DNA from 3 places in the Streptomyces sp. NPDC059010 genome. Region 3 is predicted to be linked to each of the others. Evidence: predicted binding sites of a transcription regulator. Region 3 holds the regulator's gene; each other region holds the start of a gene.
The links. Region 3 encodes HrcA, which represses chaperone genes, less so after heat shock. Its sites were predicted from a motif close to TTNGCACTCNGNNNNNCNGAGTGCNAA; they were not measured.
Positions count from the first base shown of each region.

Region 1: a site for HrcA is predicted at 1,568-1,594, ahead of groL (chaperonin GroEL). Genes of this name have one in related genera too.
Region 2: a site for HrcA is predicted at 2,768-2,794, ahead of groES (co-chaperone GroES). Genes of this name have one in related genera too.

Region 1 covers NZ_JBHYJA010000026.1:41,189-45,322, forward strand. Annotated here, with positions in the region: gene thrC (threonine synthase) at 1-358, shown strand, start outside; gene ACFWYS_RS26820 (ubiquitin-like small modifier protein 1) at 470-745, shown strand; gene ACFWYS_RS26825 (cold-shock protein) at 1,205-1,411, shown strand; gene groL (chaperonin GroEL) at 1,758-3,380, shown strand; gene ACFWYS_RS26835 (hypothetical protein) at 3,532-4,002, shown strand.
Region 2 covers NZ_JBHYJA010000001.1:273,563-277,696, reverse strand. Annotated here, with positions in the region: gene ACFWYS_RS01430 (ester cyclase) at 1-464, shown strand, start outside; gene groL (chaperonin GroEL) at 553-2,181, opposite strand; gene groES (co-chaperone GroES) at 2,314-2,622, opposite strand; gene ACFWYS_RS01415 (polysaccharide deacetylase family protein) at 2,848-3,558, opposite strand; gene ACFWYS_RS01410 (polysaccharide deacetylase family protein) at 3,750-4,134, opposite strand, start outside.
Region 3 covers NZ_JBHYJA010000039.1:37,873-42,006, forward strand. Annotated here, with positions in the region: gene ACFWYS_RS33790 (nitronate monooxygenase) at 1-997, opposite strand, end outside; gene dnaJ (molecular chaperone DnaJ) at 1,076-2,212, opposite strand; gene hrcA (heat-inducible transcriptional repressor HrcA) at 2,213-3,229, opposite strand; gene ACFWYS_RS33805 (MBL fold metallo-hydrolase) at 3,395-4,134, shown strand, end outside.

The sequences.
Region 1 (4,134 bases), on a different contig from region 3:
GCAGAAGCCGAACACCATCGCCAAGTCGCTGGCGATCGGCAACCCGGCCGACGGCCCGTATGTCCTGGACATCGCGCGGCGTACGGGTGGTTCGGTGGAGGACGTCAACGACGAGCAGGTCGTCGACGCCATCAAGATCCTGGCCCGCACCGAGGGCATCTTCGCCGAGACGGCGGGTGGCGTGACGGTGGGCGTGGCGAAGAAGCTCATCGAGAACGGCGTGCTCGACCCCGCCAAGACCACCGTCGTCCTGAACACCGGCGACGGCCTCAAGACCCTCGACGCGGTGGCCGGCACCGGCCTCACCGCCACGATTCGTCCCAACCTGGACTCGTTCCGCGAGGCCGGCCTCGCGTAGCTGTTCTTCGTCTGCGGGCCGGTGGGGGCTGGTCGCGCCCACGCGGCGGTAGCCGCACATTGAACACAGCCCCGCGCCCCTGAGGGCGACTAGCTGACCGGAGGTCACAAAGTGAGCGTTACTGTCCGCATCCCCACCATCCTGCGCACCTACACCGGCGGGCAGGCCGAGGTCGCCGCCGAGGGCGCCACCCTCGCCGATGTCATCTCCGACCTGGAGAAGAACCACACCGGGATCGCCGCCCGGGTGCTCGACGACCAGGGCAAGCTGCGCCGGTTCGTCAATGTGTACGTCAATGACGATGACGTCCGCTTCGAGCAGGGGCTTGAGACGGCGACGCCGGACGGTGCCGGTGTCTCCATCATTCCGGCTGTCGCAGGTGGCTGAGCTGGACAGAATGACCGATCATTACCATCGGTAACAGCGGTCACCGAGAGTTCACTGAATTGCCCCCTCCGTGAGAGAAGCGGAGGGGGCAATTCTGTGTGGTTGAGCGAGGTACAGTTGGGGAACGCGTCGCCGATCCACGGGTCGGTAACCCTTGATTGGCCTTTGATTTCTGCCGCGAGCCCGACAAGAAGTAGCCAAAGTGTGCGGGTTTTTTGCGGCTTTTGTTCCCTTTGCCGGGCCCGACTTGACCTGAAGTCAGGGGAATTGTCCCCACATTCCCGACCGGTCGTGCCCGGATTTCTCGTCCGATTGACCTGTTGCAGACGGCAGTTGGGCAGATACATTCAGCCGCGGTCGACGCGTTCCGGCGCACGCCCCCGACCGATGGGGGGTGAGGTCTGACCCGGATCCGCGAAGTGTGGATCTGTGCAAGGGCCAGTAATAGGGGAGTTAGGCATGGCTCAGGGCACCGTCAAGTGGTTCAACGCGGAGAAGGGGTACGGCTTCATCGCGGTCGACGGTGGTGCGGATGTTTTCGTCCACTACAGCGCGATCCAGATGGACGGGTACCGCACCCTGGAAGAGGGCCAGCGAGTCGATTTCGAGATCTCGCAGGGTCAGAAGGGGCCGCAGGCGGACATGGTCCGGCTGGCGACCAGCTGAAGCACGCGTCGACTTAAAGCAGCGACGTTCTTCTTCGAAGGGCCCGCACCTCCCGGGGTGCGGGCCCTTCGCCGTGCCCCGGTAGGGCGATCCCCGAGACCCCCCGGAGGGCCCGATCCCCGAGACCCCCCCAGGGGGGCCGATCGCCGAGAGCTGCTTGCACTCTCATGGGTCGAGTGCTAATCATTGGCGTTAGCACTCTGAAGGTGAGAGTGACAACGAAGGACCGGGTCGGTGAGGCCCGCAGGCCGGGTGGGGCAGAGAACCACAGGGCATGCGAGCCGTCCGTCGCGGGCGCGGGCGCGGTCCGAAGGAATCACCCCCAGTCCTGGAGGGACCACTTCACATGGCCAAGATCATCGCGTTCGACGAGGAGGCGCGGCGCGGCCTTGAGCGCGGTATGAACCAGCTCGCCGACGCCGTCAAGGTCACCCTCGGCCCCAAGGGCCGCAACGTCGTCCTTGAGAAGAAGTGGGGCGCTCCCACGATCACCAACGATGGTGTGTCCATCGCCAAGGAGATCGAGCTGGAGGACCCGTACGAGAAGATCGGCGCCGAGCTGGTCAAGGAAGTCGCCAAGAAGACGGACGACGTCGCCGGTGACGGTACGACCACCGCGACCGTGCTCGCCCAGGCCCTGGTCAAGGAGGGCCTGCGCAACGTAGCCGCCGGCGCCAACCCGATGGCCCTCAAGCGCGGTATCGAGCGCGCCGTCGAGGCCGTCTCCGCCGCCCTGCTGGAGCAGGCGAAGGACGTCGAGACCAAGGAGCAGATCGCCTCCACGGCCTCCATCTCCGCCGCCGACACCCAGATCGGCGAGCTCATCGCCGAGGCCATGGACAAGGTCGGCAAGGAAGGCGTCATCACCGTCGAGGAGTCCCAGACCTTCGGTCTGGAGCTGGAGCTCACCGAGGGTATGCGCTTCGACAAGGGCTACATCTCGGCGTACTTCGCCACCGACATGGAGCGGATGGAGGCGTCGCTCGACGACCCGTACATCCTGATCGCCAACTCCAAGATCGGCTCCGTCAAGGACCTGCTCCCGCTCCTGGAGAAGGTCATGCAGTCGGGCAAGCCGCTGCTGATCATCGCCGAGGACGTCGAGGGCGAGGCCCTGTCGACCCTGGTCGTCAACAAGATCCGCGGCACCTTCAAGTCCGTCGCCGTCAAGGCCCCGGGCTTCGGTGACCGCCGCAAGGCCATGCTCGGCGACATCGCCATCCTCACGGGCGGCGAGGTCATCTCCGAGGAGGTCGGCCTCAAGCTGGAGAACGCGACCCTGGACCTCCTGGGCCGCGCCCGCAAGGTCGTCATCACCAAGGACGAGACCACCATCGTCGACGGTGCCGGTTCCTCGGACCAGGTCAACGGCCGTGTGAACCAGATCCGCGCCGAGATCGAGAACAGCGACTCGGACTACGACCGCGAGAAGCTGCAGGAGCGCCTGGCGAAGCTCGCCGGCGGTGTCGCGGTCATCAAGGCCGGTGCCGCCACCGAGGTGGAGCTCAAGGAGCGCAAGCACCGCATCGAGGACGCCGTGCGCAACGCCAAGGCGGCCGTCGAGGAGGGCATCGTCGCCGGTGGTGGCGTGGCCCTGCTGCAGGCCTCCGGTGTCTTCGAGAAGCTGGAGCTGGAGGGTGACGAGGCGACCGGCGCTGCCGCCGTCAAGCTCGCCCTTGAGGCCCCGCTGAAGCAGATCGCCGTGAACGCCGGTCTTGAGGGCGGCGTCGTGGTGGAGAAGGTCCGCAACCTCACCCCGGGTCACGGTCTGAACGCCGCGACCGGTGAGTACGTCGACCTGGTCGCCGAGGGCATCATCGACCCGGCGAAGGTGACGCGTTCCGCGCTGCAGAACGCCGCGTCGATCGCCGCGCTGTTCCTTACCACCGAGGCCGTCATCGCCGACAAGCCGGAGAAGGCCGCCGCGCCCGCCGGTGGCGGTATGCCGGGCGGTGACATGGACTTCTGATCGACCCAGGGGCTTCGGCTCCGGTTGATCAACGTCCTTGCCGAGGGCGGCATCTCCTGTTGCGACATTCGCGACGGAGGTGCCGCCCTCGGGCGTTTCGGTCGGTCGAGTGAGGGGTCGAGTCATGGGTCGAGTGAGGGGAGCGGACTGAATGGGCCACGACGGGGCCATGCGGGAGGAGCCGGCCGAGCACCTCCGGTTCGCGGCTTACCTGCACGAGCTGGAGCAGGTCTCCGACGCGGCCGAGGCCGATCTTGTCAGCGCGGTCCTCACCGATCCCGACCTGACGATGGCCCGGTCCGCCGTACTGCGGCACCTGGACCGCCGGGCCATGGACCTCCACCTCGGTCCGGCCTACGAACAATGGGCCGAGTCGATGGCCCGGACCACGCTCCACCATCCGTTGCTGGGCCGCCGCCTGCGTGAATGGACCCTCTTCCGCGCGATCGAGCTCGGGCAGTCCTGGCGCCCCGACGCCCTGCTCGCAGCGTCCGACTGGCTCCAGCGCAAGGCGGCCGCGGCGTCGAACGCCGACGCCGTCGAGCTCCTCGCCGAGCACGGCCGTACCAAACGGATTCGCAACACTGCCAGGGCCGGTCTCCAGCACGGGCGGCAGCACTGAACCAGGTGCTGGTGTGGCCGGGGTCACAGCCGGGCCGGGCGTTGTGCGGAATGTGCCGCAGGGCATAGGTGCTTGCTTAAGTGGGTGCAACAATGCGTGCGCACATACCTGCCGGTTTGCAGAGCTGCCGGT
Region 2 (4,134 bases), on a different contig from region 3:
TGGTTGCGCTCTGTGACGAGACGCCGACCTTCACCGATCTGGACGTCGTGCGGGACGATCAGCTGAACGTCCTGGCGGCGCGGGCCTTCTTCCAGGACATGGGCAAGATGGCGCCGGAGCGGATCGGGGAGCACCTCACGGACGACTACGTGGACAACGATCCGGCGTATCCGCAGCCGGTGCAGGGCGTCGCCGGGATCCGCGAGCAGTACGCGGGATGGCGTGCCGCCTTCGACTTCACCTTCCGGATCGACGACCAGCTGGCCCAGGACGACCAGGTGTGCACGCGGTGGACGTGGGTCGCGCGGCACAAGGGGGAGTTCCTCGGGATTCCGGCGACCGGGCAGGACGTGACCATGCAGGGCATGACCTTGCAGCGGTTCCGGAACGGCAGGATCTGCGAGAGCCACTGGATGTACGACCGGGCCGGGCTGCTGGAGCAGCTGGGGGTACTCGGTCAGTGAGGCCCGCGTAGCCCACAGAGCCCGCGAAGGGGAAAGCCCCGGTCCCACGCGTGAGTGCGGGACCGGGGCTCTCTGCGAGCGTCTGAGCTCAGTGGGCGTGCCCGTGGCCGTGGCCACCGCCGGCCGCCGGCTCTTCCTCTTCCTTCTTCTCGACGACCAGGGTCTCGGTCGTGAGGAGGAGGGAGGCGATGGAGGCGGCGTTCTCCAGGGCGGAGCGGGTGACCTTGACCGGGTCGATGACGCCGGCCTTGACCAGGTCGCCGTACTCGCCGGTCGCGGCGTTGTAGCCGCTGCCCTTCTCCAGCTCGGCCACCTTGGAGACGATGACGTAGCCCTCCAGGCCGGCGTTCTCGGCGATCCAGCGCAGCGGCTCGACGGCGGCCTTGCGGACCACGGAGACACCGGTGGCCTCGTCGCCGGTCTTGTCGAGGTTGCCCTCCAGGACCTTCACGGCGTGGACGAGCGCGGAGCCACCACCGGAGACGATGCCCTCCTCGACCGCGGCGCGGGTCGCGGAGATGGCGTCCTCCAGACGGTGCTTCTTCTCCTTCAGCTCCACCTCGGTGGCGGCGCCGACCTTGATCACGCACACGCCGCCGGCCAGCTTCGCGAGGCGCTCCTGGAGCTTCTCGCGGTCCCAGTCGGAGTCGGTGTTCTCGATCTCGGCCTTGATCTGGGCGACGCGGCCCGTGACGTCCGCGGAGTCGCCGGCGCCGTCGACGACGGTCGTGTCGTCCTTGGTGACCGTGACACGGCGGGCGGAGCCCAGCACATCCAGGTCGGCCTGGTCGAGCTTGAGGCCGACCTCCTCGGAGATGACCGTGGCGCCGGTGAGGACGGCCAGGTCCTGCAGCATCGCCTTGCGGCGGTCACCGAAGCCGGGTGCCTTGACCGCGACCGCGTTGAAGGTGCCGCGGATCTTGTTGACGACCAGGGTCGACAGGGCCTCGCCCTCGACGTCCTCGGCGATGATCAGCAGCGGCTTGGAGGCACCCGACTGGATGACCTTCTCAAGCAGCGGCAGCAGATCCTGGATGGAGGAGATCTTGCCCTGGTTGATGAGGATGTAGGGGTCCTCCAGGACGGCCTCCATGCGCTCCTGGTCCGTCACGAAGTACGGCGACAGGTAGCCCTTGTCGAAGGCCATGCCCTCGGTGAAGTCCAGCTCCAGGCCGAAGGTGTTGGACTCCTCGACGGTGATGACACCGTCCTTGCCGACCTTGTCCATCGCCTCGGCGATGAGCTCGCCGACCTGCTGGTCCTGGGCGGACAGCGCGGCGACCGCGGCGATGTCGGACTTCTCGTCGATCGGGCGGGCGGAGGCCAGGAGGTCCTCGGACACGGCCGCCACGGCGGCGTCGATGCCCTTCTTGAGCGCGGCCGGGGAGGCACCCGCGGCGACGTTCTTCAGGCCCTCGCGTACCAGCGCCTGGGCCAGCACGGTGGCGGTGGTCGTACCGTCACCCGCGATGTCGTTGGTCTTGGTCGCCACCTCCTTCACCAGCTGGGCGCCGAGGTTCTCGTACGGGTCCTCGACCTCGACCTCGCGGGCGATGGTGACACCGTCGTTGGTGATGGTCGGTGCGCCGAACTTCTTGTCGATGACGACGTTGCGGCCCTTGGGGCCGATCGTCACCTTGACCGTGTCGGCCAGCTTGTTGACGCCGCGCTCCAGGGCGCGACGGGCGTCCTCGTCGAACTTCAGGATCTTCGCCATGACAGCGGGAGCCCTCTCGGAAACTAGGGATTCACAAAAAGACACTGCGCCCCGGGCGCCCGGCTTCTTGTAGTGGTCGCGGGGGCCAGGGGCGCAGCTGGAAAACCTTGGTCGTCTAGAACCTCGGTCGTCTTACTTCTCGATGACCGCGAGCACGTCGCGGGACGAGAGGACGAGGTACTCCTCGCCGTTGTACTTGACCTCGGTGCCGCCGTACTTGCTGTACAGCACGATGTCGCCGACCTTCACGTCGAGCGGCAGGCGCTCGCCGTTCTCGAAGCGGCCCGGGCCCACGGCGAGGATGACGCCCTCCTGGGGCTTCTCCTTCGCGGTGTCCGGGATGACCAGGCCAGAGGCGGTGGTCTGCTCGGCGTCGAGCGGCTGGACCACGATGCGGTCCTCAAGCGGCTTGATGGCAACCTTGGAGCTGGCGGTCGTCACGATCCGACCTCCCCCTTCGGAGATCTCACGGGGTTAACTGTCTGAGGTGGCGACCAGGTGGATCCGTCGTCGCGGGTGCCGGACCTGCCCGTCGCGTATTGGCACTCTCCAGGGGGGAGTGCCAGACCTGAGACTATGACCGGGATTAGCACTCGGTCAAGCGGAGTGCCAATTCATCGCGGCGCGGCGTAATCGACGCGGCGCGGCGTACGGGCGGCCCCGGCGCTACAGGTAGTCCTCCAGGCGCCCCACGGCCAGCCCCCTGCCCTGGATCTCCCGCAGCAGCCGCGTCGTCCGCTCCCGCAGGGACAGTCCCGTCGGCTCACCCGAAGGGACGGAGACGATGTCACCCGCACGCAGCCGACCGGGGCCCTTCGCGTACGTCAGTTCCCCGTCTCCCTCCATCGCCGCCCGCCACAGCACCACCGCCGTCACACCGCAGTCGGCGGCGGCGCGCAGCGTGGTGGTGTCGTACGTCCCGTAGGGCGGGCGGAAGAGCTGGGGGCGGATGCCGAAGCGGGCGCGGAGTTTGCTCTGCTGGCCGCAGATCTCGGCACGCTGGCCGGCGTACGGCAGACCGAGCAGGGCGGCGTGGTCGAGCGTGTGGTTCTGGATGGACGCGCCCACCGAACGCAGCCGCGCGAAGTGGCCGTAGCCCGGGCCGACCACGCTGTCGGTGAGGAACATGCTGACCGGCAGCCGTAGCTCACGGACCATGTCGACGAAGCGGGGGTCCTTCTCGGCGCCGTCGTCGTAGGTGAGGAAGACGACCTTGTCGCTGGTGGCGACGCGGTCCACGACGGGCACCTGGTCCCGCGCCGGGGGCGGCCGGCGACGGGTGGGCGAGGACGGGGGTGCGGGCAGGGGGGCGGTCAGGCCCCAACGGCGGTACGGCTGGGCCGTACCGGGCGTCGGGTTGGCCCTCGGGCTGGGCATCGGGTTGGCCCTCGGACCGGTCGTCGGACTGGTCGCCGGTCGTGCGTCATGGGCTGCCGCGTTCCCGCCGGGCGGGGCTCCGGCAGCCGGCCCGGCCGACTGGGCCGACTGGGCGCAACCGGTGAGCAGGGCGGACGCCAGCACGACGGCCGCCAGAGCCCGTGGTCCCGGGGCGGCCGGCGCCGGCTGCCTCACAGGTAGTCCTCCAACCGGGCCACCGCATACCCCTCGGCCGTCACCTTGTTCAGGAATCGGCGGATCATGTCGGGCATTGTGCCCTTCCAGTCGTCCCTGCCCCGGAAGTGAGTGAGGACGATGTCACCCGGTCGGATCTTCCGGTTCCACTCGCGGTAGTCCCAGCGGTCGACGAAGACCTCCTCGTTCCACAGCGGGACGTACTTGATGCCGCAGCGCTTCGCGGCGCGCAGGGTGTTCCGGTTGTAGTTCCCGAAGGGCGGGCGGAAGAGCAGCGGGCGCTTGCCGTAGTGCCTCTCGACGACCTCCTGCATCCCGCAGATCTCACGCTTCTGGCGGCGGTAGGAGAGGGACGGGAGGTAGGGGTGGTGGAGGGTGTGG
Region 3 (4,134 bases):
CCGAGAGTTCACGGGCCATCCGGTGCCCCTGCCCGGCCCACAGCGCCATGCCCTGCGCGTCGCCCGACGAGGCGGCCTTCTTGCGCAGCGGCGAGGTGAGGTGGTGGACCTCGGGGTAGGCGGCGGGGGCGTACGGCCCGTGCTCGCGCAGGAAGCGGTTGACCAGGCCGCGGGCGGGCCGCCCGGAGAAGGCGCGGGTCAACTCGGTGCGGACGAACAGGGGGTTGGTCAGCGCCTGCTTGTGCAGGGCGTTGGCGCCGGACTCCGGGGTGGCGAGGAAGGCGGTGCCGAGCTGTGCGGCACTGGCACCGGCCGCGAGGACGGCGGCGATCTGGCTGCCGCGCATGATGCCGCCGGCGGCGACGAGGGGCAGGCTCACGGTCTCCCGGACCTGGGCGAGCAGCGACAGCAGTCCGATGCCGGTGCCGTCGGTCTCGGGGTTGTCGCGGTGGGTGCCCTGGTGGCCCCCCGCCTCGACGCCCTGCACGATCACGGCGTCGGCACCGGCCCGCTCCACGGCGAGGGCCTCGTCCGCGGTGGTGGCGGTGACGAGGGTGACGGTGCCGGCGCGGCGCAGCGACTCCAGCACATCGCCGCTGGGCACACCGAAGTGGAAGGAGACGACGGGCACCGGGTTGTCGAGCAGCACGGCGAGCTTGGCCTCGTAGCCGTCGTCCCGCCCGCTGTCCGGGTCGCCCAGCTCGGTGTCGTACCAGGCGGCCTCGCCGGCGAGCTGATGGGCGTAGACATCGACGGCGGCCGCGTCGGCGTACTCGGGCTGCGGCATGAAGAGGTTGACCCCGAAGGGACGCCCGGTCAGGCCCCGCAGCTGCTTGATCTCCTGGTACATCCCGTCGGCGGTTTTGTACCCGGCGGCAAGAAACCCCAGCCCGCCGGCCTCGGCCACGGCGGCGGCGAGGTGCGGCACGGAGACGCCGCCCGCCATGGGGGCCTGCACGATCGGATGAGGGAAGAGATCGGTCAGTGCGGAGGACATGACGGCATGTTGTCACGTCCCCCGAACAAGTCCGAATCGGGTCCGCCCTTACCGCGGACCCGCGCTTCCCGACCGGGGTCAGCGCCCGTTGAACGCGTCCTTCAACCGCGAGAACAACCCCTGCTGCCCGGGCTGGAACTGCCCCTGAGGCCGCTCCTCACCGCGCAGCTTGGCCAGCTCCCGCAGCAGCCGCTCCTGCTCCGGATCGAGCTTGCTCGGGGTCTGGACCTCGACATGGACGATGAGATCGCCCCTGCCGCCACCGCGGAGATGGGTCACGCCGCGTCCGTGCAGCGGGATCGACTGGCCGGACTGGGTGCCGGGCCGGATGTCGACATCCTCCATGCCGTCCAGCGTCTCCAGCGGAACCTTGGTGCCGAGGGCCGCCGCGGTCATCGGGATGGTGACCGTGCAGTGCAGGTCGTCGCCGCGCCGCTGGAAGGTCGAGTGCGGAAGTTCGTGGATCTCGACGTAGAGGTCTCCGGCGGGGCCGCCGCCCGGCCCGACCTCGCCCTCACCCGCGAGCTGGATCCGCGTGCCGTTGTCGACACCGGCCGGGATCTTCACGGTCAGCGTCCGGCGCGACCGCACCCGCCCGTCCCCGGCGCACTCCGGGCACGGCGTGGGCACCACGGTCCCGAAGCCCTGGCACTGCGGACACGGCCGCGAGGTCATGACCTGGCCCAGGAACGACCGGGTGACCTGCGAGACCTCACCCCGTCCGCGGCACATGTCACACGTCTGCGCGGAGGTGCCGGGAGCGGCCCCCTCGCCGTTACAGGTGTTGCAGACGACGGCCGTGTCGACCTGGATGTCCTTGGTCGTACCGAAGGCGGCCTCGTCGAGCTCGACCTCCAGCCGGATCATCGCGTCCTGGCCCCGCCGCGTACGCGACCGCGGACCCCGCTGGGACGCCGTACCGAAGAACGCGTCCATGATGTCCGAGAAGTTGCCGAAGCCTCCGGCGCCGAAGCCGCCCGCGCCCGCGCCGCCCGCCTGGGACAGCGGGTCGCCGCCGAGGTCGTAGACCTGCTTCTTCTGCGGGTCCGACAGCACCTCGTAAGCGGCGTTGATCTCCTTGAACCGCTCCTGGGTCTTCGGATCCGGGTTGACGTCCGGGTGCAGCTCGCGGGCGAGCCGCCGGAAGGCCTTCTTGATCTCTTCCTGCGACGCGTCGCGACGCACGCCGAGCACGGCGTAGTAGTCCGTGGCCACTTACGACTCCGCCAGGATCTGTCCGACGTAACGTGCCACTGCGCGTACCGCTCCCATCGTTCCCGGGTAATCCATGCGGGTCGGTCCGACCACGCCGAGCTTGGCTACTGCCTCGCCGCCCGAACCGTAGCCGACCGACACCACGGAAGTGGAGTTGAGTCCCTCATAGGCGTTCTCATGACCGATGCGTACGGTCATGCCCGAATCCCCGGCCTCGCCCAGCAACTTGAGGAGCACGACCTGCTCCTCAAGCGCCTCCAGGACGGGCCGGATGGTGAGGGGGAAGTCATGTCCGAAGCGGGTGAGATTGGCGGTGCCGCCGATCATCAGCCGCTCCTCGTTCTCCTCGACGAGTGTCTCCAGGAGGGTGGAGAGCACGGTCGAGACGGTGCCGCGGTCCTCCAGGTCGAAGGCCTCGGGGAGGTCCTCGACCAGCCGTGGCACATCGGTGAAGCGCCGCCCCGCGACCCGGCTGTTGAGCCGCGCGCGTAGATCCGCGAGCGAGGCTTCCCCGAAGGGCGCCGGGCAGTCGACCATCCGCTGCTCGACCCGCCCGGTGTCCGTGATCAGCACGAGCATCACGCGCGCGGGTGCGAGCGAGAGCAGCTCGACATGCCGGACGGTGGACCGGGTCAGCGACGGGTACTGCACGACGGCGACCTGCCGGGTGAGCTGCGCGAGCAGTCGCACGGTCCGCGCCACGACGTCATCGAGATCTACGGCGCCGTCGAGGAAGTTCTGGATCGCGCGCCGCTCGGGCGGGCTCATCGGCTTGACGCCGGCGAGCTTGTCGACGAACAGCCGGTAGCCCTTGTCGGTCGGGATGCGACCGGCGCTGGTGTGCGGCTGGGCGATGTACCCCTCGTCCTCCAGGGCCGCCATGTCGTTGCGGACGGTCGCCGGGGAGACGCCCAGGCTGTGCCGCTCGGTCAGGGCCTTCGACCCCACCGGCTCCTCGGTCCCGACATAGTCCTGGACGATGGCGCGCAATACCTGGAGCCTGCGTTCACTCAGCAACTCGCGCACACCTCCAGAAGTCGTTCCCCTTGACGTCTCGCCTGGCACTCTGTCCATCCGAGTGCCAGCCGTCCCCGGCCCAGTGTACGGCTGTGGGGTACGCCCCCGGCAAGGCCGGTCCCGCACCGCCGTGCCTGACAGTGGTGTCTTGGTTAGCGTCGCGGTATGACGGTGACTTGGGAAGAGGCGGGGTGGGAGCGGTTGGCCGCCGGGGTCGGGCGGTGCCGGCTTCCGGTGTGGGACTGCACGGCAGGGCTGGTCGTCGGGGACGGGGCCGCACTGATCGTCGACGCCGGGTCAAGCCTTGCGGAGGGCGCACGGCTGCGTACGCAGGCGCAGTGGCTCGCGGGTCATCGTGTGACTCATCTCGCGCTGACCCACCCCCACTTCGACCATGTCTTCGGGGCCGCGGCGTTCGCGGGTGCGCAGGTGTACGGCCCGGTGGGCATGGACACGGTGCTCGACGGGCGGCACGCGCGCGAGGAGCTGCGCGCGGACGCGGTCCGCAACGGCCTGGACCCGGCCGCGGCGGAGGAGGCGGCGGACGCGCTGATCCACCCCCACCACCAGGTCAGCGGCGAATGGACCCTCGACCTGGGCGGCGGCCGCCAGGTCCTGCTGGCGAACGTGGGCCCGGCCCACACCGCGCACGATCTGGTCGTGCTCGTGCCGGGCGGGCTCTCCGGCGATCGGGAGGTGGTCTTCTGCGGCGATCTGGTCGAGGAGTCCGGCGAACCCCAGGCCGGCCCCGACGCCGTACCGTCGCACTGGCCGGCCGCCCTGGACCGCCTGCTGGACCTGGGCGGTGCGGACGCGCTGTATGTGCCCGGTCACGGAGCGGTGGTGGACGCGGAGTTCGTGCGGCGCCAGCGAGACGCCCTGGCGGCCCGCTTCGGCGTGTCGCG